DNA from 2 places in the Dysosmobacter sp. Phy genome. Region 1 is predicted to be linked to the other one. Evidence: a T-box and tRNA genes for the amino acid it is inferred to sense, from the RefSeq annotation. Region 1 holds a T-box; the other holds one or more tRNA genes.
What was found. A T-box is a leader RNA that pairs with one kind of tRNA and senses whether it is charged. The one in region 1 lies ahead of ACVDHE_RS05610 (glycine--tRNA ligase), so its partner is inferred to be a tRNA-Gly.
Positions count from the first base shown of each region.

Region 2: it encodes a tRNA-Gly, which carries the amino acid that the T-box ahead of ACVDHE_RS05610 (glycine--tRNA ligase) is inferred to sense. The anticodon was not compared.

Region 1 covers NZ_CM136997.1:1,136,449-1,148,228, forward strand. Annotated here, with positions in the region: gene ACVDHE_RS05580 (alanyl-tRNA editing protein) at 1-193, shown strand, start outside; gene ACVDHE_RS05585 (DUF6881 domain-containing protein) at 207-512, shown strand; gene msrA (peptide-methionine (S)-S-oxide reductase MsrA) at 523-1,089, shown strand; gene ACVDHE_RS05595 (NCS2 family permease) at 1,316-2,737, opposite strand; gene ACVDHE_RS05600 (LTA synthase family protein) at 2,939-4,909, opposite strand; gene ACVDHE_RS05605 (hypothetical protein) at 4,975-5,109, opposite strand; gene ACVDHE_RS05610 (glycine--tRNA ligase) at 5,390-6,811, opposite strand; T-box leader at 6,869-7,078, opposite strand; gene ACVDHE_RS05615 (hypothetical protein) at 7,118-8,392, opposite strand; gene ACVDHE_RS05620 (RNA polymerase sigma factor) at 8,382-8,864, opposite strand; gene jag (RNA-binding cell elongation regulator Jag/EloR) at 8,976-9,824, opposite strand; gene ACVDHE_RS05630 (YidC/Oxa1 family membrane protein insertase) at 9,840-10,976, opposite strand; gene yidD (membrane protein insertion efficiency factor YidD) at 11,034-11,243, opposite strand; gene rnpA (ribonuclease P protein component) at 11,240-11,584, opposite strand; gene rpmH (50S ribosomal protein L34) at 11,701-11,780, opposite strand, start outside.
Region 2 covers NZ_CM136997.1:1,253,492-1,265,271, reverse strand. Annotated here, with positions in the region: gene ACVDHE_RS06230 (M23 family metallopeptidase) at 63-776, shown strand; gene ACVDHE_RS06225 (hypothetical protein) at 914-1,306, opposite strand; gene ACVDHE_RS06220 (MATE family efflux transporter) at 1,496-2,902, opposite strand; gene prfB (peptide chain release factor 2) at 3,003-4,121, opposite strand; gene ACVDHE_RS06210 (S-layer homology domain-containing protein) at 4,409-7,216, shown strand; gene ACVDHE_RS06205 (hypothetical protein) at 7,319-7,552, opposite strand; tRNA gene ACVDHE_RS06200 (tRNA-Gly) at 7,801-7,874, opposite strand; gene ACVDHE_RS06195 (D-alanyl-D-alanine carboxypeptidase family protein) at 7,990-9,111, shown strand; gene ACVDHE_RS06190 (hypothetical protein) at 9,335-9,745, shown strand; gene ACVDHE_RS06185 (S-layer homology domain-containing protein) at 9,821-11,347, opposite strand; gene recJ (single-stranded-DNA-specific exonuclease RecJ) at 11,639-11,780, shown strand, end outside.

The sequences.
Region 1 (11,780 bases):
GGCGGTGTTTGCCGGGGAGGACGGACACCGGAACTACGCCCTGCTCCGCGCCGACGGCGCCGACATCGCCCCGCTGGTGAAGGCCCTGAACGGGGCCCTCCAAGGCCGGGGCGGCGGCCGAGGCGGCTTCGCCCAGGGCAGTGTCCAGGCGGACGAGGCGTCGATCCGGGCTTTTTTCAACAATTTGGACTGAAAGGTGGAGACCCATGCGCTATATCATGCTGGAATACGCGGAGCCCCAGGAGGACGAGGCTCAGCGGGTGTACTCGGAGCTGGACCGGGAGAACAGGGAGACCCGGCGGGTGGAGCTGTACCCCGGCGGGCTGTGGTTCGCCTACGGCGACGAGCACGGCCGGGAGGAGGCGCTGAACCCCACCCCCTTCCCCGACGACATCCGGGAGCTGAACGTCCCGGGCCAGGTGACCGCCCGGACCATCGCCCCGGGGATCTTCCGGGAGGTCTGGGACCAGGCGGCGGAGCGGCCCGACGGCTTCATGGGCATGTTCTTCTGAGGGCGGCGCCATGGACCAACACAGCATCTTCCTTGCGGGCGGCTGCTTCTGGGGCATGGAGGCCCTGTACCGCGCCCTGCCCGGCGTCACCGGCGTCCGCTGCGGCTACGCCAACGGCGACAGCCCGGACCACGCCAACTACGACTCCGTCTGCACCGGCATCACCGGCTTCCGGGAGGCGGTGGAGGTGACCTGGGACCCCTCCCGCACCTGCCTGGAGGCGCTGCTCTTCGCCTTTTTCGCCGTGGTGGACGTGGAACTGCCCAACCGCCAGGGGGCCGACATCGGCACCCAGTACCAGAGCGGCATCTACTGGACCCACCCGGACCAGGAGGCCGCCGTCCGGGCCGCCGCGGCCCTGGAGGCGGCGGCGGTGCCCTTTTTCGCCGTGGAGCTCAAGCCCCTGGAGAACTTCTTCCCGGCGGAGGAATATCACCAGCGGTACCTGGAAAAGCACCCCCGGGGCTACTGCCACATCTCCCCGGTCCGGCGGGCAGCGGTGGCCGCCTATCCCTTCCGGCGGGAGAACTACACCCGCCCGGCCCGGCAGCTGCTTGCCCAGTTCATGGACGGATAAAATAAGGCGCGGCCCAATGGGCCGCGCCTTTTGCTGTGGAAAAAGCCTCGCAGAGTTCCGCCGTCCGCAGACGGCGGAATCCAATCCAATACCGTCATTTCCGAGGACATGCGCCTCGGAAATGACACTTCTCATGACGGATGGGGTGACAATTTCCAAAGAAATCGAACCCCGTCCGTCATGCAGCCCTCTATCGCAAAAGGCCCAAGGGCCTTTTGCGACATACTCACACGATCAGGAAGAACTTCACCAGGAACAGCGCGGAGATCACATAGGTCAGGACGGAGACGTCCTTGGCCTTGCCGGTAAAGACCTTGATGACGGTGTAGGAGATCAGGCCGATGCCGATGGCGTGGCCGATGGAGCTGGAGATGGGCATGGCGATCAGCATGAGGGACACGGGGACCATCTGATCCAGGTCGTCGAAGTTGACGTTCTTCAATCCCATCAGCATCAGCACGCCCACATAGATCAGCGCCGCAGAGGTGGCCGCCGCGGGGATGATGGCGGCGATGGGGGCGATGAAGATGCAGGCCAGGAACAGCACGCCGGTGGTCAGGGCGGTGAGGCCCGTGCGGCCGCCGGCCTCCACGCCGGAGGCGGACTCCACGAAGGTGGTGACGGTGGAGGTGCCGGTGCAGGCGCCGGCCACGGTGCCGATGGCGTCGGAGATCAGGGCCTCCTTCATGTTGGGCATGTTGCCGTCCTTATCCACCATGCCGGCCCGGGAGGCGGTGCCCACCAGGGTGCCGATGGTGTCGAACATATCGATCATGCAGAAGGTGATGATCAGCGTCACGGCGGTGAACCAGCCGATCTGCAAAAAGCCCTCAAAGTTGAACTTGAAGAAGGTGGTCTCCATCATGTCGGCGAAGGGCGGCACGAAGGAGGCGGTGGCCAGGGACGCAAAGGGATTCACGCCCAGCACCACGAAGTCACCGATCCAGTAGATGATGGACGCCACCAGCATGCCCAGCAGCACGGCCGCCTTGACGCCCTTCTTGGCCAGGATCACGATGACAAACAGGCCGATGAACATGGTCACCACGGTCAGCACCATGGTGGAGTAGCCGCTGCCCATGGTGGTCTGCGCCACGCTGGGCGTCAGGGCGCCGAAGAAGTCCCGCATCACGTAGAAGGGGCCGCCGGTCTCGGAGTACACGCCCACGTTGGACCCCAGGCCAATGTTCATCAGCATAAGGCCGATGGCCGGGGCAATGCCCAGGCGCACGCCCAGAGGAATGGCCTCCACGATCTTCTCGCGGATGTTCAGCACGGAGAGGATCAGAAACACGATGCCCTCCAGCAGAATGATGACCAGGGCCGCCTGGAAGGAGGCCACATAGCTCATGCCAGTCAGGGCGGCGATGTTGGACGCCACCACGGCGAAGAAGCTGTTGAGGCCCATGCCGGGGGCCAGGGCAAAGGGCTTGTTGGCCAGGAACGCCATGCAGAACATAGCCAGGGCCGAGGCGATGCAGGTGGCCAGGAACACGCCGTTCCAAAGGGCGGAGCCGGTGTCGAAGTTGGTGAGAAGGTTGGGGTTGAGTGCGATGATGTACGCCATGGTCATGAAGGTGGTCAGGCCTGCCAGGATCTCTGTGCGGACGGTGGTGCCGTTCTTTTGCAGCTGAAAGATCTTTTCCATGTTTTACTCCCTCTTTTTTCTCAATGCAGATTGGTCAACCTTTGTATATGTGGACAAATCCTGTCTTTACATCATAGCCGATATTTGGTTATTTTGCAATATTCTCTCAAAAGAATAACGCTTTTACCTGTCTGTCTCCCCCCAGCAGACATCCGGCGGCAAAAAAGACCGCGCGGAAAACTCCGCGCGGCTTTTTACATGTCACGTGCCCGCCGGCTCATTCATGGCGGCGGTGATGTACTGCTTGCCGTACAGGGCGTCGTAGAGTACGGCGTCCCGCAGGGCCAGCAGCTCCCGGTCCTGCTCTGACAGATCCGCCTCCTCCCCGGACAGAGAGGGCTCCCCCTCCCCGTCCACGAAGTACAGCTCCGTGTTGGTCAGGCACGCCTTGCTGACCTTGTCCAGCAGGGCCCAGTACCGGGAGATGGGCTGTCCGGTCAGCTCCAGCAGCTGGGGGCCGATGGCGGTGATGCTGCTGTCGCGCCGGGTGCCGGCCCGGCCGTTCAGGAGGGCCGCGTCGTTGGCCCAGATGAGATAATCCGTGGAGTAGAGGTCACAGATCTGCTCCGCCGTCCACTCCGTGGTGTCGTTTTCCGGGCACAGGCCCAGCTTGGTATACACCGTGTCCCCGTCGGTCATGAAAAGGTTGGGCCGGTGATCCCCGAAGAACACCACGATGGTGGGCTCCGGAGAATTCCGCAGGGCGTCGGTCAGCTGGCCCAGGGCCTGGTCCGCCCGGGTGATGCCCTCCAGCATGACCCGCACGATGGCCATGTCCTCGTCGCTGAGGGTCTGGCTCTCCACGCCGATCTGGCACTCGTAGCCGAACTTCTCCGCGTCGAAGGGCTGGTGGTTCTCCATAGTGATGCCGTAGAGGAAGGCCCGCTGCCCGGCGGCGTTGATGTCCGCCATCCGGTCCAGCATGGCGGCGAAGAAGTAGCTGTCCTTCATGTAGTAGCCGCCGTAGACGCCGCCCTGCCAGTCGAAGCCCAGCTGCTGGATGTCCGCGGAGAACAGCAGATTGGAAAATCCCAGCAGCGGGTAGGTGACAGTGCGGTTGTAGAGGCTGTCGTCATAGCCGTGGAGCAGCTCCGCCCGGTAGTCCCCGCCGCCGGTATACTGCTCTGTCAGGGAGTCGAACCGCTCATAGAGGTCGTCCTCCAAAAAGCAGATGTTGGTGCCGGGGCCAAAATCCAGACTGTTGACGCCGTAGAGCATGGACATCTCAATATATCCGGTGCCGTAGCCCAGGTAGTGGCTGTGGAAATCACCGCTGATGCTCTCGGCCTCCAGGGCGTGGAAGTTCTCCAGCGGGTCCCGCTCATAGGTCAGGTCCGGCAGCCTCGTCAGGTCGAAGAAGGACTCGGAGAGCACCATGATGATGTTGGGCGCCGTCTCCGGCGTCTCTTCATTTTCCGCGTCCGCCAGCAGGATCTCATCGATCCGGTCCAGCACGGCGGCCATGTACTCCTCGCCGTAGTCCTCCGGGCTCTCCTTGGCCTGGAGGAAGGCGTCCCGCCACAGGCTCAGCACAAGGCCGTAGGTGTCGTGGCTGGAGGTGGTGTCCAGGCGGGTGACGATGTCCACACCGAAGCCCTCCGCCGCCCGGGCGGCCCCGGCGGGCGTGCACAATCCCACCGCCGCTGAAAACGCCAGGGCAAAAGCCGCGAATCGGCCCCGGCCGGAGATGCGGATGATGGGCGCGGTCATGGCCAGCAGTCCCACGCAGATGCCCACGGCCACCAGGGCCATCCAGAAATCCACAGGGGGCTTCAGCTCTCCGGCCACCCCGGCCACCTGGCCCAGCTGGGCGGCGAGGCCGAAGTCCGCCAGGGAGAGAGGCGTACCGTTGATGGCGTTTTTGAAGTAGTCCACCAGGGACAAAATCAGGGACACGGCGCCCACCAGGGCCCCAGCGATCCACAGCCGTCCCAGCAGGGCGCCCAGGGCCGCGGTGACGGTTCCCAGGCCAACCGCTGTCAGCAGCAGATAGGCGGGCCACTTCATAAACCACTCCCACACGATGGAGAGGGACCCGGTGACCACCCACTGGACTGCCACAGCCGCACCCAGGCCCATGCACCCGGACGCCGCCGCGAACAATACCCACCGCAGCCACACCGGACCCAGGGTCCTTGGAACCCGCTTTGTTTGTAAGAGTCGCTTCTTCATGTTCTCCCCGCTTCGCCATTTGGGCCGCGGAACTCCTCCGCGGCCCAAATTTTTTTACCGTTAGATCAATAGGCCAGCTTCTCGGCCAGATACGCCTTCAGCTCGCTGATGGACATGCGGACCTGCCTCCCCATGAAACGCTGTTTCATGAGGGCCCCGTCCCATTTTATCTGCTCGGGCGGAGTGAATCCGCCCGGCATCAAGGTTTTGCCCCCACGGGCAAAACACTTGGACGCCGCTTCCGCGGCGATATGGAGCAGGGCCGGTCTGTGTTTAATAGGCCAGCTTCTCGGCCAGATACGCCTTCAGTTCACTGATGGGCATGCGGACCTGCCTCCCCATGAAACGCTGTTTCATGGGGACCCCGTCCTATTTTATCTGCTCGGGCGGAGTGAATCCGCCCGGCATCAAGGTTTTGCCCCACGGGCAAAACGCTTGGACGCCGCTTCCGCGGCGATATGGAGCAGGGCCGGTCTGTGTTTAATAGGCCAGCTTCTCGGCCAGATACGCCTTCAGTTCACTGATGGGCATGCGGACCTGCTCCATGGTGTCCCGGTCCCGGACGGTGACGCAGTCGTCGCCGGCCTTCTCGGCGTCGCCCACGGTGTCGAAGTCCACGGTGACGCAGTAGGGCGTACCGATCTCGTCCTGGCGGCGGTAGCGCTTGCCGATGGAGCCGGTGTCGTCGTAGTCCACCATCCACTCCTTGGAAAGCTCCGCCTGGACCTCCCGGGCCTTGTCGGCGAGCTTCTTGCTAAGGGGCAGCACGGCGCACTTGAAGGGGGCCAGAGCCGGGTGGAAGTGCATGACGGTGCGCACGTCGTTCTTGGCCGGGTCCACGACCTCCTCGTCGTAGGCCTCGATCAGGAAGGCCAGGGTGACGCGGTCGGCGCCCAGGGAGGGCTCCACCACGTAGGGGATATACCGCTCGTTGGTCTCCTGGTCGAAGTAGGTCATATCCTTGCCGGAGGTGTTCTGGTGCTGGGTCAGGTCGTAGTCGGTGCGGTCCGCCACGCCCCACAGCTCGCCCCAGCCGAAGGGGAACATGAACTCAAAGTCCGTGGTGCCCTTGGAGTAGAAGCACAGCTCCTCGGGGCTGTGGTCCCGCAGGCGCAGGTCCTCCTCCCGCATATTCAATCCCAGCAGCCAGTCCTTGCAGAAGGAGCGCCAGTACTGGAACCACTCCAGGTCGGTGCCGGGCTTGCAGAAGAACTCCAGCTCCATCTGCTCAAATTCCCGGGTGCGGAAGGTGAAGTTGCCCGGGGTGATCTCGTTGCGGAAGCTCTTGCCGATCTGGCACACGCCGAAGGGGAGCTTCCGGCGGGTGGTGCGCTGGACGTTCTGGAAGTTGACAAAGATGCCCTGGGCGGTCTCAGGCCGCAGGTACACGGTGTTCTTGGCGTCCTCGGTGACGCCCTGGAAGGTCTTGAACATCAGGTTGAACTGCCGGATGTCGGTGAAGTTGTGCTTGCCGCAGCTGGGGCAGGGGATGTTGTGGGACTCGATGAAGTCCTTCATCTCCTCCTGGGAGAAGGCGTCGATGGGCTTGCCCAGATCCACGCCGTTGTCTCCGGCCCAGTCCTCGATCAGCTTGTCGGCCCGGAAGCGCTCCTTGCACTCCTTGCAGTCCATCAGGGGATCGGAGAAGCCGCCCAGGTGTCCGGAGGCCACCCAGGTCTGGGGGTTCATGAGGATGGCGGCGTCGAGCCCCACGTTGTAGGGGTTCTCCTGGACGAACTTCTTCCACCAGGCCTTCTTGACGTTGTTCTTCAGCTCCACGCCCAGGGGGCCGTAGTCCCAGGTGTTGGCGAGGCCGCCGTAGATCTCGCTGCCGGCGAAGATAAAGCCCCGGCCCTTGCACAGGGCCACGATCTTCTCCATGGTCTTTTCGGTGTTCTTCATTGCTTCCTCCTAAATTCTTGGCCCAAAACGACAAAAAACGCCCTGAGCCGGTTTTCGGCTCAGGGCGAACAAAGCATTGTCCGTGGTCCCACCTGAATTCGCATCTGGCTGATGCGCACTTCCTTCTCCGGTAACGGCGGACGCCGGCGGGGCATTTCCTCCCCGCAGCTCCAGGGGGCCTTCTCCCGCTCCTCCGGAAGGGCTCGCACCGACCGCCCTCTCTCTTGACCGGCAAAACCGGGATACTGTTCCCTGTTGCGCTTTTGTTGGGTATCGTGCGTACTGTACCATGTTTTTGCCGGAATGTCAAGCCTCCGGCGCCGGGGACGGCCCGGCGCTGCTGCCGGGGGAGACGGGACGGACTCCGGCCCCCTCGGGGGTCTGGAGGGTAAAAATACGGATCTGTCCGTCCCCGGTCAGGCCGAACCAGACCGCGCCGTCCGCCGTGCCCACCAGTCCGTCGTGGGAGAAGAAGTCCCCGCCCATGAGGGCCTCGCTCAGAGTTCCGGTCATAGGCGCCACGGCCTCGTCCCAGCGGTCCAGCAGCTCCTGGGCCGTGTCGGCCTGGAAGGTCTCCCCCTCCGCCGTGGTCACGGTGCAGGGATAGGAAAACCGCTCCGCCACCGCCGCCCGGTCGTCCCGCTCCAGCAGGTCCAGCAGCTCCGCCGCAAATGTCCGGATGGCCCCGGTCTCCAGCCCGCTGCCGGTGTTCAGCTGCGTGTCCGCTCCCCGGCCGGAGAGATCCGGCGCCGTCACGGGGGTCAAGCGGCCAAAGTCGATGCTGTCTGCCAGGGCCTCCAGGTCCTGCCTCTCCAGCTCCGCCCGGGGCACATTGACCGTCACCAGGCAGTCCTCCAGGTCCGCGATCAGCACGCCCCGGTCCTCTGCCAGCGCCGCGGTCACCGTCCGGCCGCAGGCGGTCTCATAGGTCCACTCCTGATACCGGGAGACGTCTCCCACCTCCAGCAGTCCGTCGGTAAAGCTGCCGCGGACGCAGCGGATAAACTGGTAGGACAGGGTCTCTCCGCCGCTGAGGTCGTATTCGCCGTCAAAGAAGAACGTCCCGTCCTCGCAGATCCGGACGTGATAGGCCCGGTTGTTCTCCCCCAGGAAGGTCTCGTCAAAGACCCCCGGAAAAGCCGCGGCGTCCACCGCCGCCGGGTGGAGGGTCAGGCCGTATTTCTCCGCGATCTCCGTCAGAGCCTCCTCCATCTCCGGGGTGTAGATCTGATCGATCTGGAACCAGGGGTCCGTCCCGCCGTCCTCTGCCGCGGCGCCAAGGCCCTGCTCCGTCAGCCAGGTCCGCCACTGCGCCAGGGCCCGGCTCTCCGGGCTCTCCGCGTATCCGCTGAGGCTCAGCGTCTGTCCCCATTGGGGCAGCAGCATCCGCCGCAGGCCGAACAGATCCGCCGCCACCGCCGCCGCGGACAGGACCGCCATCAGGGCGATCACCGCCGCCAGCGTCACCAGATGTCTGCTGATGTGCCGTTTGCTCGTCCGCATTTCCATATCCTCCCATCGAATGTCACAGGAGGAGCGGAGCTGGGAAAAGGTCTCCTGATAAAATTCCTTATTCGTCATCCCGCCATGCCTCCTTCAGCCGCTTTTCCAGCTGCTCCCGGGCCCGGGTCAGCCGGGTGGTCACCGCCGACTGGCGGATCCCCAGCACCTCCCCGATCTCCCGGGTGGACAGCTCCTCGCAGTAGAACAGATCCAGCACCGTCCGGTACTTCTCCGGCAGGGCCATGACCTCCCGGTACAGCTCCCGCTGCTCCACCTGGTGAAAGGACGGCTCCGGAAGCTGTTCCAGATACACCCGCCGCTTGCGCCAGGGGCTTTTCAGGGTATCCCTGCACAGATTGACCGTCACCCGGATCAGCCAGCGCCGCAGATGCTCCGGCGTCTCAAAGTCCCGCTCCCGGGTATAGAGCCGGAGAAACACCTCCTGCACCGCGTCCTCCGCGTCCTGGCGCTGCCCGGTCACGTGGAGGGCCACCCGAAACACCATATCCCGGTGCTCCCGGACAGCCTGTTCAAAGATCGCTCGCTCCATGGGCTCCCTCCCCGTCTATGATTGAATGCATTCACTTTCCATACGATCCCGGCCCCGGCTTTGTCACAAAAAAGATCCGCCCGGAAAACCGGACGGATCTCTTTCTGGGATTTACTTCTTGTCCCGGTCGTAGGCCACGACCACCCGGCGGCCCGGCTCGGTGCCGGTGGAGTAGGTCGTAACGCCCGGCACGTCCTGCAGCGCCGTGTGGATCACGTGGCGCTCGTAGGCGTTCATGGGCTCCAGGGTGAAGTTGCGGCGGTACTTGACCACCTTGGCGGCCACCTTCCGGGCCAGATGCTGGAGGCTCTGCTCCCGCTTCTCCCGGTAGCCTTCGGCGTCCAGCTGGACCCGGACCCGGCCGCTGCCGCTGCGGTTGACGGCATAGCTGGTCAGCTGCTGGATGGCGTCCAGAGTCTCGCCCCGGCGGCCGATCAGGGCGCCCAGGTTCTTCCCCTCCAGGATCACCTTGTAGCGGCCCTTCTCCGGCTGATAGACCCGGATGTCGGCGGCGCTGTCCATCTGCTCCAGCAGACCGGAGAGGAAGGTGCGGATGGCCTGGGCCTTCTCATCGTCCACCTCCGGACCGTAGTCCGCGGCGGGGGCGGCGGGGACCTCCTCAGCGGGGGTCTCCGGCTGAACCTTGGGGGCCTTGGGGAGCTTCGGCGCCTTGGGGGGCTTCGGCGCGGGGGCGCTCCGCTCCTCTTTGGGTTCCTCTTTCTTCTTCGGGGCGGCCTTGGGGGGCTTGGGGGCCTCCGGCACCGGCGCGGGGGCGGGCTCCGTCTCCTCGCCGTAGTACACCCGGACCTTGGCCGGGCAGCTGCCCAGGCCCAGGAAGCCGGATTTGGCGCGCTCCAGGATCTCAACGGACACATCGTCCCGGTCCAGGCCAAGCTGACGCAGGGCGTTCTGGATGGCCTCGTCCTCGGTCTTGCCCGTTACATCAATAAATTCTCTCATGGCGTAACAAGCTCCTTATTCCTGTTCACTGTCGTACCGGTCGGCCTTGTAGGAACGGCCCCGGGCATAGGGGCGGTCGCCCACCCGGCCGGCCTCGGTGGTGCTGGTGGCGGCCTTCTTGGCCTTGGCGGCCTTGGCCTCCTGGGCGGCCTTGCGCTTTTCCTTCAGGCTCTGCTTCTGGGCCGCCTGCTGGCGCTGCTGCTCCTGAAGGATGCGGGCCTCCTCCTGGCGGCGCTTGCGGTCGGCCTCCCGGGCCTCATACCGCGCGGCCTCCTCGGCCTCCAGCTTGTTGGTGTAGAACCGGCCCATGACGGCCTCCTGCACGATGGACAGGGCGCTCTGGGCGATCCAGTACACGCCCAGGGCGGCGGGCATGATGAAGGCGATGTAAATGGACATCAGGGGCATCATCCACATCATCATCTTGCCGCTGGCGGCGGCGGAGCCCTCCATCTTGTTCTGGCTCATGGTGACCTTGCTGAGCAGGAAGCTCAGGGCGCCGGAGACAATGGGGATCAGGATCAGGCCGATCAGCATCCAGGACACGCCGCCGCTGAGCTGGCCGAAGGCGCTGCTGGGCTGGGCGGTCAGGTCCAGGCCCAGGAAGTGGTAATCCACATTGACCCAGCCCTCATGCTGGGCAATGAAGTCGGGGAACTGGCTGTTGATGATCTTCGCGATCTCGATCTGCTCATAGGCGGCGTTGGCGGTCAGCTCGATGCCGGCGCCCTGAATCATCTCCTTGGCGGCGGCGACCACAGCCTGTCCGGCGGCCCGGCCGCCGAAGTTCATGAAGTAGACGATGGGCTCCCGAATGATATAGTACAGAGCCAGCAGGATGGGGAAGGGGATGAAGCTCCACAGGCAGCCGCTCATGGGGTTGATGCCCTCTTCCTGATAGAACCGCTGCATCTCCTCGTTCATCTTGGCCTGGTTGTTGGCGTACTTCTTCTGGATCTCCTGGATTTTTCCGGACATCCGGCTCATGCGGATCATGCTCTTTTTGGACTTCATCTGGAAGGGCAGCAGGATCAGCTTGATGACCAGGGTGAAGAGGATGATCGCCACGCCGTAGGAGCCCGTCAGGTTATAGAACAGGCGCATCAGCGCGGCAAAGGGGACACAAATATAGTATCCAATGGTTGACAGCATAAATGTTTCCTCCAAAGTGAAATGGCCCGACGGGGCGGATGCACCCCGCTCCGGCCGCTAGGGGACCGGGTCGTAGCCGCCCTTGTGAAAGGGATTGCAGCGCAGGATCCGCCGGAAGGCCAGCCAGCCGCCCTTGAGGGCACCGTACTTTTCAATGGCCTCCAGAGCATACTGGGAGCAGGTGGGAATGTAGTTGCAGCAGCGGGGCCGGTAGGGGGAGATGGCCACCTGATAAAACCGGATCAGAGCCTTGAACACATGCTTCATGACCGTCCCTCCCAGAGATCCAGCTTCCGGCACAGCCGGCCGAAGGTGTCGCACAGCTCCTGCCAGGAGGCGTTCGCCGTCCTGCCCCGGGCCACCAGGATGATGTCGTATCCCTGGCGCAGCTGGCCCTGGTGGAGGCGGTACACCTCCCGCAGGCGCCGGCGGCAGCGGTTGCGGACCACCGCGTGGCCCAGCTTCACCGAGGCCGTCAGCCCCAGGCGGTTGTGGCCCAGGCGGTTTTTCCGGCAGTAGACGACCATGCAGCCGCTCACCGCCGACGTCCCCTTCTGGTACAGCCGCCGGAACTCGTGATTTTCTTTCAGAGTCACCGCTCGCTTCATGTCAAACCCGCCTTGCAAAATGGAACAGAAACTCGATGAGGGACGGAGGAATCCTTACAAATTCCCGCCGTCCCTGAAGGCGTCTGTTCAAGTGTCTCCCGCGCTTGCGTTCCGAATCAATAGGACAGGCGGGCGCGGCCCTTGGCGCGGCGACGGGCCAGGACCTTACGGCCGTTGGCGGTAGCCATTCTCTTGC
Region 2 (11,780 bases), 120 kb from region 1:
ATAAACCCCGGAAAAACCGCCCATACTTCCCCCAGACCCAAACTTGAGGGAGGTATCCTTACATGGCAGACAAATTCAGATCCCTTCCGGGCGGTCCCGGATTTTACGCCGCGCTGGTGCTGTGTCTGGCGGTGGCGGGCGTGGGCGGCTATTTCCTGCTGATGGACCGGACGCCGGAGCCCGCGGTCCAGGAGGAACCGGCAGTCCAGAAAGAGGCCGCCGCCCCGGTGACGGACCTGCCGGCCCAGCTGCCGGAGCCGGAGACGGAGCCGGAGAGTGAGCCGGAGGCGGAGGAGGCAGAGGAGCAGCCGGTATCCATGCCGGAGACGGAGGTGGCCGTCCAGGCCCCGGTGACGGCGGAGGAGCCCCTGACAGTGGTCTCCCCCCTGGAGGGAGATGTGGTGGCGGCCTTTTCCATGGACCAGCTGCTCTATAACCCCACTTTGGAGGACTGGCGGACCCACGACGGCGTGGACATCGCCGCGGCGGAGGGGTCCTCTGTGTTGGCCGCCAGCGCCGGGACTGTGGTTGCGGTGGACGACGATGTGCTCATGGGCACCACTGTGGTCATCGAGCACAGCGGCGGCTACCACACGCTGTACGCCAATCTCCAGTCGCCGCCGGTGGTAAAGGCGGGCGACACCGTCTCCGCCGGGCAGCTGATCGGCACCGTGGGCACCAGCGCCGCAGCCGAGGCGGCCCAGGGGCCCCACCTGCACTTCTCCGTCACCCTGGACGGCGAGCCCGTGGACCCGGCCAGCTTTCTGAAAAAATAATCGCTGCGGAAAACGTGCGCCGGCGCGCAGATCCCGCCTTCGTATTCGCTTCCCATGGATGTTCGCCGGCCGGCAAAAAGGGGCAAGGTCTGTTTCGGCCCTGCCCCTTTTTGCCGTGCCCTTCCGCACATTGGCATTTACTTGATCGGGGGAGCGGACGGGTTCCTTACCTCATAATAATGGCCGCCGGTGATCAAATACGCTTCGCCGCCCCTGTTCTCATAGGTAAACGCATATTCCCCCTCTACCTGGAAGGTGTAGCTTTCCGCGCCCTCCACCGCCTCCGGCTCATCGCAGGCAGTGACCTCCAGGTTATAGAACCACGCGATAACAGGTGCAGTGGACAAGTCCTTTGGGTCATAGTCCTCTGAGCCAATTTCAAATGCGGTTTCTTCTCCTTGAGAGCAGACAGTACCTGTAATCAGCATGGTCGGTTCCGGAAATGCGTACAGTTCTGAACCGCCAATGGTCTTTTTACACCCGGCAAGGCACAGCACACAGGCAAACGCAAATACGGCGCACCTTCTCATATGAGTTCCCTCCTTTTAGATGATGGTTCTGCCTCTCAAGACGAAAAAAACAGAGAGGAGGGTTCGCCAGCGGCCGCGTCAGGATGATTTTATGCCCGCGCAAATCGCCTGTATGTTCTTCACCCCCTATTCAGCACAGAGGCAAAAAACAAAGCGGAGGCAGCTGCCTCCGCTTTGTTTCCGTTCGTCTCAGGCCTCCTGAGGAGGCAGCTGCTCCGCCTGGACGGCGCCCACCCGGGCCTCCGCCGAGCGGATGGTGCGCCGCAGGAACACGGCGCTGAGGGTCAGGGACATCAGCTCCGCCACCGGGAAGGCCACCCACACCAGCTCCAGCCGGCCCGTCTGGGACAGCAGCCACGCCACCGGCAGCAGCACCACCAGCTGACGGGCCACGGCCACGATCAGGCTGTAAAAGGGGTTGCCGATGGCCTGGCACACGGAGCCGGCGATGATGCAGAAGCCCGCCAGCAGGAAGGAGATGCTGATGATCCGCAGGGCCACGGAGCCGATGCGGAGCATCTCCTCCGAGGCGTCGAAGAAGCCCAGCAGCGTCTCCGGGAACAGCTGGAACACGGCCAGGCCAAAGGCCATGATGCAGACGGCGGCGCAGACCGCCAGCTTCACGGTCCGCTTCACCCGGTCCATGCGGGCGGCGCCGAAGTTGTAGGCCACGATGGGCACCATGCCGTTGTTCAGGCCGAACACCGGCATGAACACGAAGCTCTGGAGCTTGAAGTAGGCGCCGAACACAGCAGTGGCGGTCTTGGTGAAGGAGAAGAGGATCTTGTTCATGCCGAACACCATCACCGAACCGATGGACTGCATGACGATGGAGGGCAGGCCCACCCGGTAGATCTCACCGGCCACCTTGCCGTTCCAGCGGATCTCCCGCAGGCGGATGTTGACGTCGGGGTTGAACCGGAAGTTCATGAACACCGCCAGGGCCGCGGCAATGATCTGGCCCATGACCGTGGCGGCGGCGGCGCCGGCCACCTCCATCCGGGGCGCGCCCAGCAGGCCGAAGATCAGGATGGGGTCCATGATGATGTTGATGATGGCACCGGTGAGCTGGGTGACCATGGCCAGGGTGGTCCGGCCGGTGGACTGCAGCAGCCGCTCAAAGCAGAACTGGCTGAAAATGCCGATGGACAGCCCCAGGCAGATAGTGGCGTACTGGGTGCCGTACTCCACAATGACCGGCTCGCCGGCGGCCTGGACCTCAAAGAAGGGCCGGGAGAGGAAAATGCCGATCAGGGCAAAGACCACGAAGCTGCACAGGGACAGGAAAATGCCGGTGTTTGCGGCCCGGTCCGCCATGGCCTGGTTCTTCTCGCCCAGGGACCGGGACAGCAGGGCGTTGATGCCCACGGCGGTGCCCGCGCCGAAGGCGATCATCAGGTTCTGCAGGGGGAAGGCCAGAGACACCGCGTTGAGGGCATCCTCGCTGAGCTGGGCCACGAAGATGCTGTCCACGATGTTGTAAAAGGCCTGTACCAGCATGGAGATCATCATGGGGATCGCCATGCCGGCCAGCAGCTTGCCTACGGGCTGGACACCCATTTTGTTTTCACGGGGGGCGGAGGGTCTCCGTTCCATTCTCTCGTTCATCCTTTCTTGTCTCTCTATGAATAACAAAAGCGCCTTGTTTTTTCCGCAAAAAGGACGTGGCTCCTGGCCACGCCTTTTTGTGAATCGTTTACTTCTTCAGTTCGCCGGTGGCCAGCTGGGTCAGATAGGCATTGATGAACCCATCCAGGTCGCCGTCCATCACATTGTCAATGTTGCCGGTCTCGTAGCCGGTGCGGGTGTCCTTGACCATTTGGTAGGGCATGAATACATAGGAGCGGATCTGGCTGCCCCACTCGATCTTCATCTGAACACCCTTGATATCGGAGATCTTCTCCGCGTGCTGCTGAGCCTTGAGCTCCATCAGCTTTGCCCGCAGCATCTTCATGCAGTTCTCCCGGTTCTGGACCTGGCTGCGCTCCTGCTGGCTGGCCACCACCACGCCGGTGGGCTTGTGGATCAGGCGGACGGCGGAGGAGGTCTTGTTGACGTGCTGGCCGCCGGCGCCGCTGGCCCGGTAGACCTGCATCTCGATGTCCTCCGGCCGGATCTCCACGGAGTTGTCGTCCTCGATCTCCGGCATGACCTCCACCGCGGCGAAGGAGGTCTGGCGGCGGGCGTTGGCGTCGAAGGGGGACACCCGGACCAGCCGGTGGACGCCGTTCTCGCTCTTCAAGAAGCCGTAGGCATTCTCACCTTCGATGGAGATGGTGGCGGACTTGATGCCGGCCTCGTCGCCCTCCTCATAGTCCAGGGTCTTCCACTCGAAGTCGTGGCGCTCGGCCCAGCGGGTGTACATCCGGTAGAGCATCTGGGCCCAGTCCTGGGCCTCGGTGCCGCCGGCGCCGGCATGGAAGGTCAGAATGACGCTGTTGGCGTCGTACTCGCCGGAGAGCAGGGTAGTCAGGCGGGTCTCCTCCACCTTCTCCTCCAGGGCGGCATAGCCCTCCTTCAGCTCGGCCAGCAGCTCCTCGTCCTCGGCCTCCTGGCCCATCTCGCACAGAGCGGTCAGATCCTCCCACTCGGCCATGAGCTTTTTGTGCCGGGCGATCTTGTTTTGCAGCTGCTTGAGCCGCTGCTGCACCTTCTGGGACCGCTCCAGGTCGTTCCAGAAGCCGTCCTGGGCGGTCTCGTCCTCCAGCTTGGCGGCCTCCGCCTGGGCGCCGTCCATGTCCAGGGCGGCGGAGAGCTTGTCCAGCTCCGGCCCCAGGTCCCGCAGTTTCTGCTTGTACTCGTCGTATTCGATCAAGGCCATGGCGATTTCTCCATCCGATAGATTTTCATTAGCCATAGTATTATACAGGAACCTCCGGCGTTTGTAAAGAAAAACGTATGGAATTCCGCTGAAATATTCAGATTTTTTCTCATCAACCGACCGGAAGCGCATCCGGAAAAAGTTTTCCTCTGGAAAAGCCATGTGTTCATAATTTGTTCATAGTTTGTTCATGATTTACAGAGGGCTTTTCGATATGTTACAAGGAGAGAGTTTTTGGTTTCCATAACGCCACTTACGCGTGATCGATGGAGGGAAGTATCATGAAGAGATTTTTCCACAAACGGCTGCCGGCCATGCTGCTGGCCCTGGTTTTGATGCTGGGCACAGTGCCCCTGGCCGCGGCGGATGAGACGGGACAGCCGGGACACCAGCATACCTATCTGGATTCCTGGGTCGCAGACGGCCCCGGATCCCATTCCCGCGCCTGCACGACCTGCTTCCAAAAGGATTACCAGCCTCACACCTATGGGGCATGGACAACGGAGCGGGCGGCGACCTGTTCTCAGGACGGTCTGGAGGTCCAGGTCTGTACGGTCTGCGGCTATCGGAACGAGCGTCCTCTTGCCAGACTGACCCACACGTTTACCTCCTATACATATAAGGACAACACATATCACGCCCGGTCCTGCACCCTCTGCGGCATTTCGGAAACGCAGAAGCACACCCCCAACGGCAGCGGCACCGTTGTGATCAACCCCACCTGTACGACGAGCGGCCAGCGCAATTATGTCTGCTCCGTGTGCGGCGGGACCTATACGGAAACCATCCCCGCCTTGAGCCACACCGACAACAACGGCGACGGCTTCTGTGATAACTGCGGCGTGAGCATGGGCACCCGGGTGCCTGTGAACTTCTACACGCTCTCCGGGACCTCCTCCCAGACAGTCTCTCTGGGCGGCTATCCCACCACGCCCTCGATCCCCCTGACGGTCGTCTCCGGCGGCAGGACCTATACCTTCCGGGGCTGGACCCAGACTTATACCAGCGACTACATCTATACCAACCAGCCGCTGGTGACCCCCTCCAGCATCCGGATCACCAGCAGCGGCTTCAACTTCTATGCGCTCTATTCTGTCTCCAGCAGCAGCGGAAACACCTTTACCTACACGGTGGCGCCCGGCGGTCTGAAGTACTTTAATGTCAACGATTTTTCCAACGGTCTGGGCACCGTCTGGTATGTGGAATTCGGTATCAACTCCAATTCCTATTCCTCTTTTACCGGAACCGTCTCCCTGGGCAACCGCACCCTCAGCTGGAATGAACTGACCAGCTATCGGTTCTACGTGGCAAACTCCGGCTACGGCAACTATGCCCTGGCGGATCTGGCGCTGACTGCCCCCAGCTATGCCTGGGAGAGCTCTGTGACGCTGTCCTATACAGCCTACGGCAGCAATGGCACAGTCACCGGCTCCGTGACGCTGAAGGTCAGCAACAGCGCCTCCGGCGGCACGATTGTCAAGGAACTGGCTCCCGGCGGGCAGCTGAAGCTGGATCAGGATGATTTCAGCTCCTTCTTCCGCAAGAGCTATCCCAACTACTCCCTGCAGTATGTGACCTTTGGCCTGCCTGCCACCAGCGCCTTCAACGACGTCACCCTCTACTACCTGTACGGCAGCTGGGGCCAGACCATTCTGAGCCGCTCCAATATCAGCAGCTACACCTTCTACTACGGCAATGTCAACTCCAGCCTCTACCGGCTGGACAGCCTGACCCTGGTGGCGGACGGCGACTTTGACGAGGAGATCCAGATCCCCTTCCGGGCCTCTTACAACTCCCAGTACTATGTGGACGGCACCCTGGTCATCAAGCCCAAAGAGGTGGTCAAGGCCAACCTCTCCGGCGACATCCGCTACGCCGCCACCTACAACTCCAAGGTCCAGATCAACGCCTACGACATCGCCCGGTATTTCAACAAGAGCTATCCCGGCTACACCCTGCAATATGTGGTTCTGGGCGGCGTCCCCACCACCGGCAGCCTGTACTACAATTACTACGGCGCCAGCAAGTACGGCACCGCCAGCCCCTTGCAGCTGACCTCCTCCAACTACAACAGCCAGGTCCTGTATTTCAGCCCCTCCTCCACGGCCCAGTTCGCCCTGACGGAGCTGACGTACGTCACCAGCGGCTACAACTACTGCGCCGCCATCCCCTTCACCGCTTACGGCAGCAACGCCCGCTCCGTCTCCGGCACCATCCTGATCAGCGTGAACCCCAGCACCGTATCGGAGGTCTACGGCGTGACCCAGCGCAACAGCTCCGTGACCTTCCCCGCCAGCTCCATGTACAGCGCAGTGTCCACGGCCACCGGCGTCTCTCTCAGCAGTATTCAGCTGCTGAGCCTGCCCGCCGCCTCCCAGGGCACGGTGTATGTGGGGACCGGCACGGCCACCCGGGCCACCACCGACACCCTCTATGGCTACTCCACCGGTACCCAGCGGATGAACCAGCTGCGCTTTGTGCCCGCCAGCACCTTCACCGGCTCTGTGGAGATCCCCTATGTGGCTTACAACAGCAGCGGCACCGCCTTTGCCGTGGGCCTGTTCTCCCTGGGCGTCCTCAATAATCCCAGAACCTTCAAGGACGTGTCCTCCTCCACCTGGTGCTACAAGTATGTGGTGGAGCTCAGCGACGCCAATGTCATCGACGGCTATGCCGACGGCTCCTTCAAGCCCGACAGCACCGTCACCTACGGCGCGGCGCTGAAGCTGATCATGCTGGCCGCCGGGTATCCCGAGCAGGCGCCGGTGAACGCCAACGTGTTCAGCGGCTATCTGGCCAAGGCCCGGGCCGAGGGCATCATCACCCGCAGCGACGTGGATCTGACCAAGCCCATCACCCGGCTCCAGGTGGCCCAGATCGCCACCGGCGCCATGAAGCTCAACACCACCAACCTCACCAGCGTCCAGCCCTTTACCGATACCACTGATCCCGCTGTGCGGGCACTGAACGCCGCCGGCATCGTGGAGGGCTACTTCAACAACGGCACCAGCACCTACAAGCCCGGCAACACCCTGACCCGGGGTCAGCTGTCCGCCATTGTCTGGCGGATGGAGCAGTACCGCAAGTAACCATCTGAAAAACAGCCAGGGCGCGCCGCAAGGCGCGCCCTGGCTCTCTTATGCTTGAGGCGGATCCGCTCTCACACGCCGGCAAGACCGGCGTCCCTGCCGTCAAATGAGAAATTCCCGGATCCCGTCGTAGGGCCGTCCGAAGCCCTTCTTTTGATACACATGATTCTGCGCCATCCGGATCAGCACCCGCACCACGCAGAACAGCACAACGTCGTACAAAATCCACATCACTTCATGGTATATCCGGAAATACACAACATTTGCTGTGCCCAGCAGGAGCAGCCCGAACAGGATCTGGAGCCACAGCGCCTCCAGTCTGGCCTTGTCTCTCATGTCTCGCACCGCCTTCCGCGCACCGGCCCGCAGCCGGCCATTGTGTCTGTCTCAGCACTTCTTTGCATCTCCAGTATAGGCCGTCCACTTGTCCGTTGTCAATATATCACCGTTTTGTTCTTTCTTATTTTTTGTGCACTTTGACAGGTTCCGCATAGCTGCTTCTCTTCGGCGGGCCGTCAGAGCCGGCGCAGCCTCCGGGCGGCAGGGTTGAAAAAAAGGACACGACGGATGTCGTGTCCTTTTTCTGGAGCGGCTGATGGGAGTCGAACCCACCTATGCAGCTTGGGAAGCTGCCGTTCTACCGATGAACTACAGCCGCGGGTCTAGTGTATGATACCACACCCCTTTGTAAAATGCAACCGAAAAATTGCCGCCCCGGCATGAATGTCCCCCCGGAGACATACAGTATAGCAACGCTGCAAAGGGGGATCACCATGAAACGATTGATCGCGCTGCTGTGGGCGGTGGCGGTGCTGGCCACCAGCGCCGGGGCTCTGGAGGTGGAGGCGCCCTCGGCGCTGCTGATGGAGAAGGAGACCGGCACCGTCCTCTTCGCCAAGGACGAACATGCCAAGCTGGAACCCGCCAGCGTCACCAAGGTGATGACGCTGCTGCTGACCATGGAGGCCATTGACGCCGGGACCCTTCATTACGACGACATGGTCACCGCCTCCGCCCACGCCTGCTCCATGGGCGGCAGCCAGATCTGGCTGGAGGAGAACGAGCAGATGAGCGTGTCCGATATGCTCAAGGCGGTGTGCGTGGTCTCCGCCAACGACTGCGCCGTGGCCCTGGCGGAGGCCGTGGCCGGCAGCGAGGAGGCCTTTGTGGACCGGATGACCCAGCGGGCGGCGGAGCTGGGCATGGCGGACACCGTGTTCAAAAACGCCACGGGCCTGCCCGCCGAGGGCCACGTCACCTCCGCCCACGACATCGCCCTGATGAGCCGGGAGCTGATCCTCAACCACCCGGACATCCGCCAGTACACCACCATCTGGATGGACACCCTCCGGGACGGGGCGTCCTCCCTGGTGAACACCAACCGCCTGATCCGCTTCTACGAGGGGGCCACGGGCCTCAAGACCGGCTCCACCGACAGCGCGCTGTACTGCCTGTCCGCCACGGCGGAGCGGGACGGCATGGAGCTGATCGCCGTCATCATGAAGGGCTCCACCTCCGCCCAGCGCTTCGAGGACGCCCAGGCGCTGCTGAACTACGGCTTCGCCACCTACGCCCTGGCCTCCGCGGCGCCCCAGACGCCCCTGGCGCCGGTGCCGGTGTCCCTGGGGACCCAGGCCACCGTCCAGCCGGTGCTGGGAGCAGGGGACCGGCTGCTGGTGGAAAAGGCCCAGGCGGGCAGCCTGACCCAGACCGTAGAGCTGGCGGAGTCGGTGGAGGCCCCGGTGGCCGAGGGCGATCCCCTGGGCACCATGACCGTCACCTGCGGGGAGGAGACCATCGCCCAGCTGCCCCTGGTGGCCGGGGAGGCGGTCCCCCGGATCACCTTTGGCCAGATGCTGCTGCGGATGCTGCGCATGGCGCTGCTGAGCGCCTGAGCCAATGCGGCGGATCCCGGTAAAGACAAGCGGCGCCCAAGGGCGCCGCTTTTTCCGCGAAGCGGAATCTTCGGCAGGAATTTCCAGAAATACCGTCAATGGATAATCTGAACAAAGTTTTTCTTTCAGTTTTTCCATTGTATTTTACCGGATCTTATGCTATGCTGAACATAACAGCCAACCGTTTTTCCCCGGCAATTCTAATTGACAGGAGTGATTTGATATGGTCAGATTGATTATGGGCGTGAAGGGCTCCGGCAAGACCAAGCAGCTCATTGAACTGATCAACAACGCGGCGAAGGATGAACCCGGCAACGTGGTTTGCATCGAGGCCAACCGCAATATGACCTATGACATCCACTACCACATCCGCCTGATCGACGCGCAGGAATATAAGCTGAACAACTACGATCTGTTCCGCGGCTTTATCAGCGGCCTGTACGCTGGCAACTACGACATCTCTCACGTGTTTATCGACAATCTGTGCAAGACCATCGGGCAGGACGTGGGGAAGGAGACCGAGGACTTCCTCCACTGGCTGGATGTGTTCGGCGAGCGCAACAACATCAAGTTCACCGTCACCATCAGCGCCGACATCTCCTCCGCCACCGACGGCATGCAGAAGTATCTGTAAATCCGTCCGCCTCACTGGAGGTATTTTTCAGAAAAAAGAACCGCTCCCGTATACCGGGAGCGGTTCTTTTTTCTCTCAGGACAAGGCCTCCAGAACGGAGTAGCCCTCGTAATCGGCCACGGAGCGCAGATCGCTCAAACACACCTGGCCCACGCCGAAAAAGGCCGCCATCAGGACCCGCTGGGCCACGGACTCCTGGTCCAGGTACCACACCACCCGCTCCGCGGAGGCGGAGGCGTCCGTCAGGTAGGAGCAGGCGTACCGGCCGGAATAGTACGTCTCCGTGAAAATGGACTTGCGCAGAGTCTGGATCTGGGCCGCGGTCAGCGTCCCCTCCAGTCGCTTCTGGAGCCAGGAGGTGCCGGTGGTGGTCAGCATCAGGCTCAGCTTGCCGGGGTCCACCAGGCTCTTGATCTGGGTCAGGGCGTAATAGACCGCCTCCATGGGCTCCGGCGGCGCCACGGGGAAGCCGTCGGCGCTGTCCTCGCCCGCCGCCACCCGGACCACCAGCGTATCCGCCGCGGTCCCCAGAACGGCGTAGTCATAGCCGTTGGCCCTGCCGCCCTGGACCGGCGCCTCCGCCGTCAGGTACAGCAGCTTGCCCTCCATAGCCTCGTCCAGGGCCCGGGCCAGAGCGGAGAAGTCCTTTTTGTCCGTGCCGGTCAGGCCCGTCACATCCAGGAACAGCCCTGCGTAATCCCCGGCGTCCACCGCCTGGCGCAGCAGCGCGGCGGTGGTGTCTGCGTCTCCCCGGACTGAGGAGGCGGTGCCGGAGACATACAGCAGCGGCTGGACTCCGGCCTCTTCCGCCTGGGCCCGCAGGGCGGCGGCCTCCTCCGCCGGAGCGGTCTCCACCAGCCGGATCTCCCCGGCGTAGATCAGCTTGTAGGCAGCCACCGCCGCCGCGGCGCAGCCGGTCAGGACGGCCTCGTCCTCGCCGGGAGCCAGGATGCCGCTCCGGATGGGGGCGTCGGCGTGGCACTTGTCATACAGCCGCATCAGCATCACTGCCGCCTGCTCCCGGGTGGCCGCCTTGTCGGGGGAGAAGGCGGTCTTGGAAGTGCCGCTGACCAGGCCCAGGGTGTAGGCCATGGCGATATAGCCGGTGTTGGTCCGCACGTCCGTGAAGGGCATGGCCTGCTCCTGGGACAGCCCCGCCAGGGAACTGTACCCCAGGGCACGGATCAGCATGACGGCGATCTCCTCCCGGGTGACGGCGTCATTGGGGCGGAAGGTATCCGTCTGGCCGGTGATGGCCCCGTGGGCGTAGGCGGTCTCCACGGCGCCGTAGTACCAGGCCGAGGGATCCTGGTTGTCGGTGTAGGAGCCCGTCTGGGGCTTGACGATCTCCCACTCGAAGAAGCGGCACAGCACCACCACAAAGGCGGCGCGGGTCATGGGCTTACCCAGGCCGAAGCGGCCGGAGCTCTCCCCCTGGAACAGCCCCAGATCCACCGCCCGGCGAATCTCCTCCGCCGCCCAGTGGGAGGCGGGCACATCGGAAAAGCCGGTGGAGGCGGCCGCCGCGGGGGCGGGCAGCACCGTCAGCAGCAGGGCGCACAGCAGGGCACAGGAACACAGGCGTTTCAACTGTCGTTTCATATCTGTTTCACTTGCTCCTTTATCGTCCGTTTCATGTCTTTTTTCAGGGGTGTTTTCGGCCCGTTCGGGGCAAAATCCGTCATAGACGGCGCCGCAGAGGCCGATACACAGCGGCTATTGTACCAGAATTCCCCTTTCGCGTCAAATTATCCCCGTCGAATCCCGCCGCAAAGGCCGCTCCGCCCTGAAAGAAGGAGAATTTTTCTTTACCTTTTCCCCCGGCCCTGCTATAATAGTTTAGTTATTATGGCTTATTATGGCTGTCCGGCCGCAGAAGGGAGGAGGGCGCCCATGAAATTCAAAAAGTGGAACATCGGCGCCCCGGCGGAGCGGGATGTGGAGCGGCTGCGCGCCGCCGGATACCCCTATCTGCTCTCCACCGTGCTGGCAGCCCGGGGCGTGGTGACGGCGGAGGACGCCGCCGAGGCCCTGG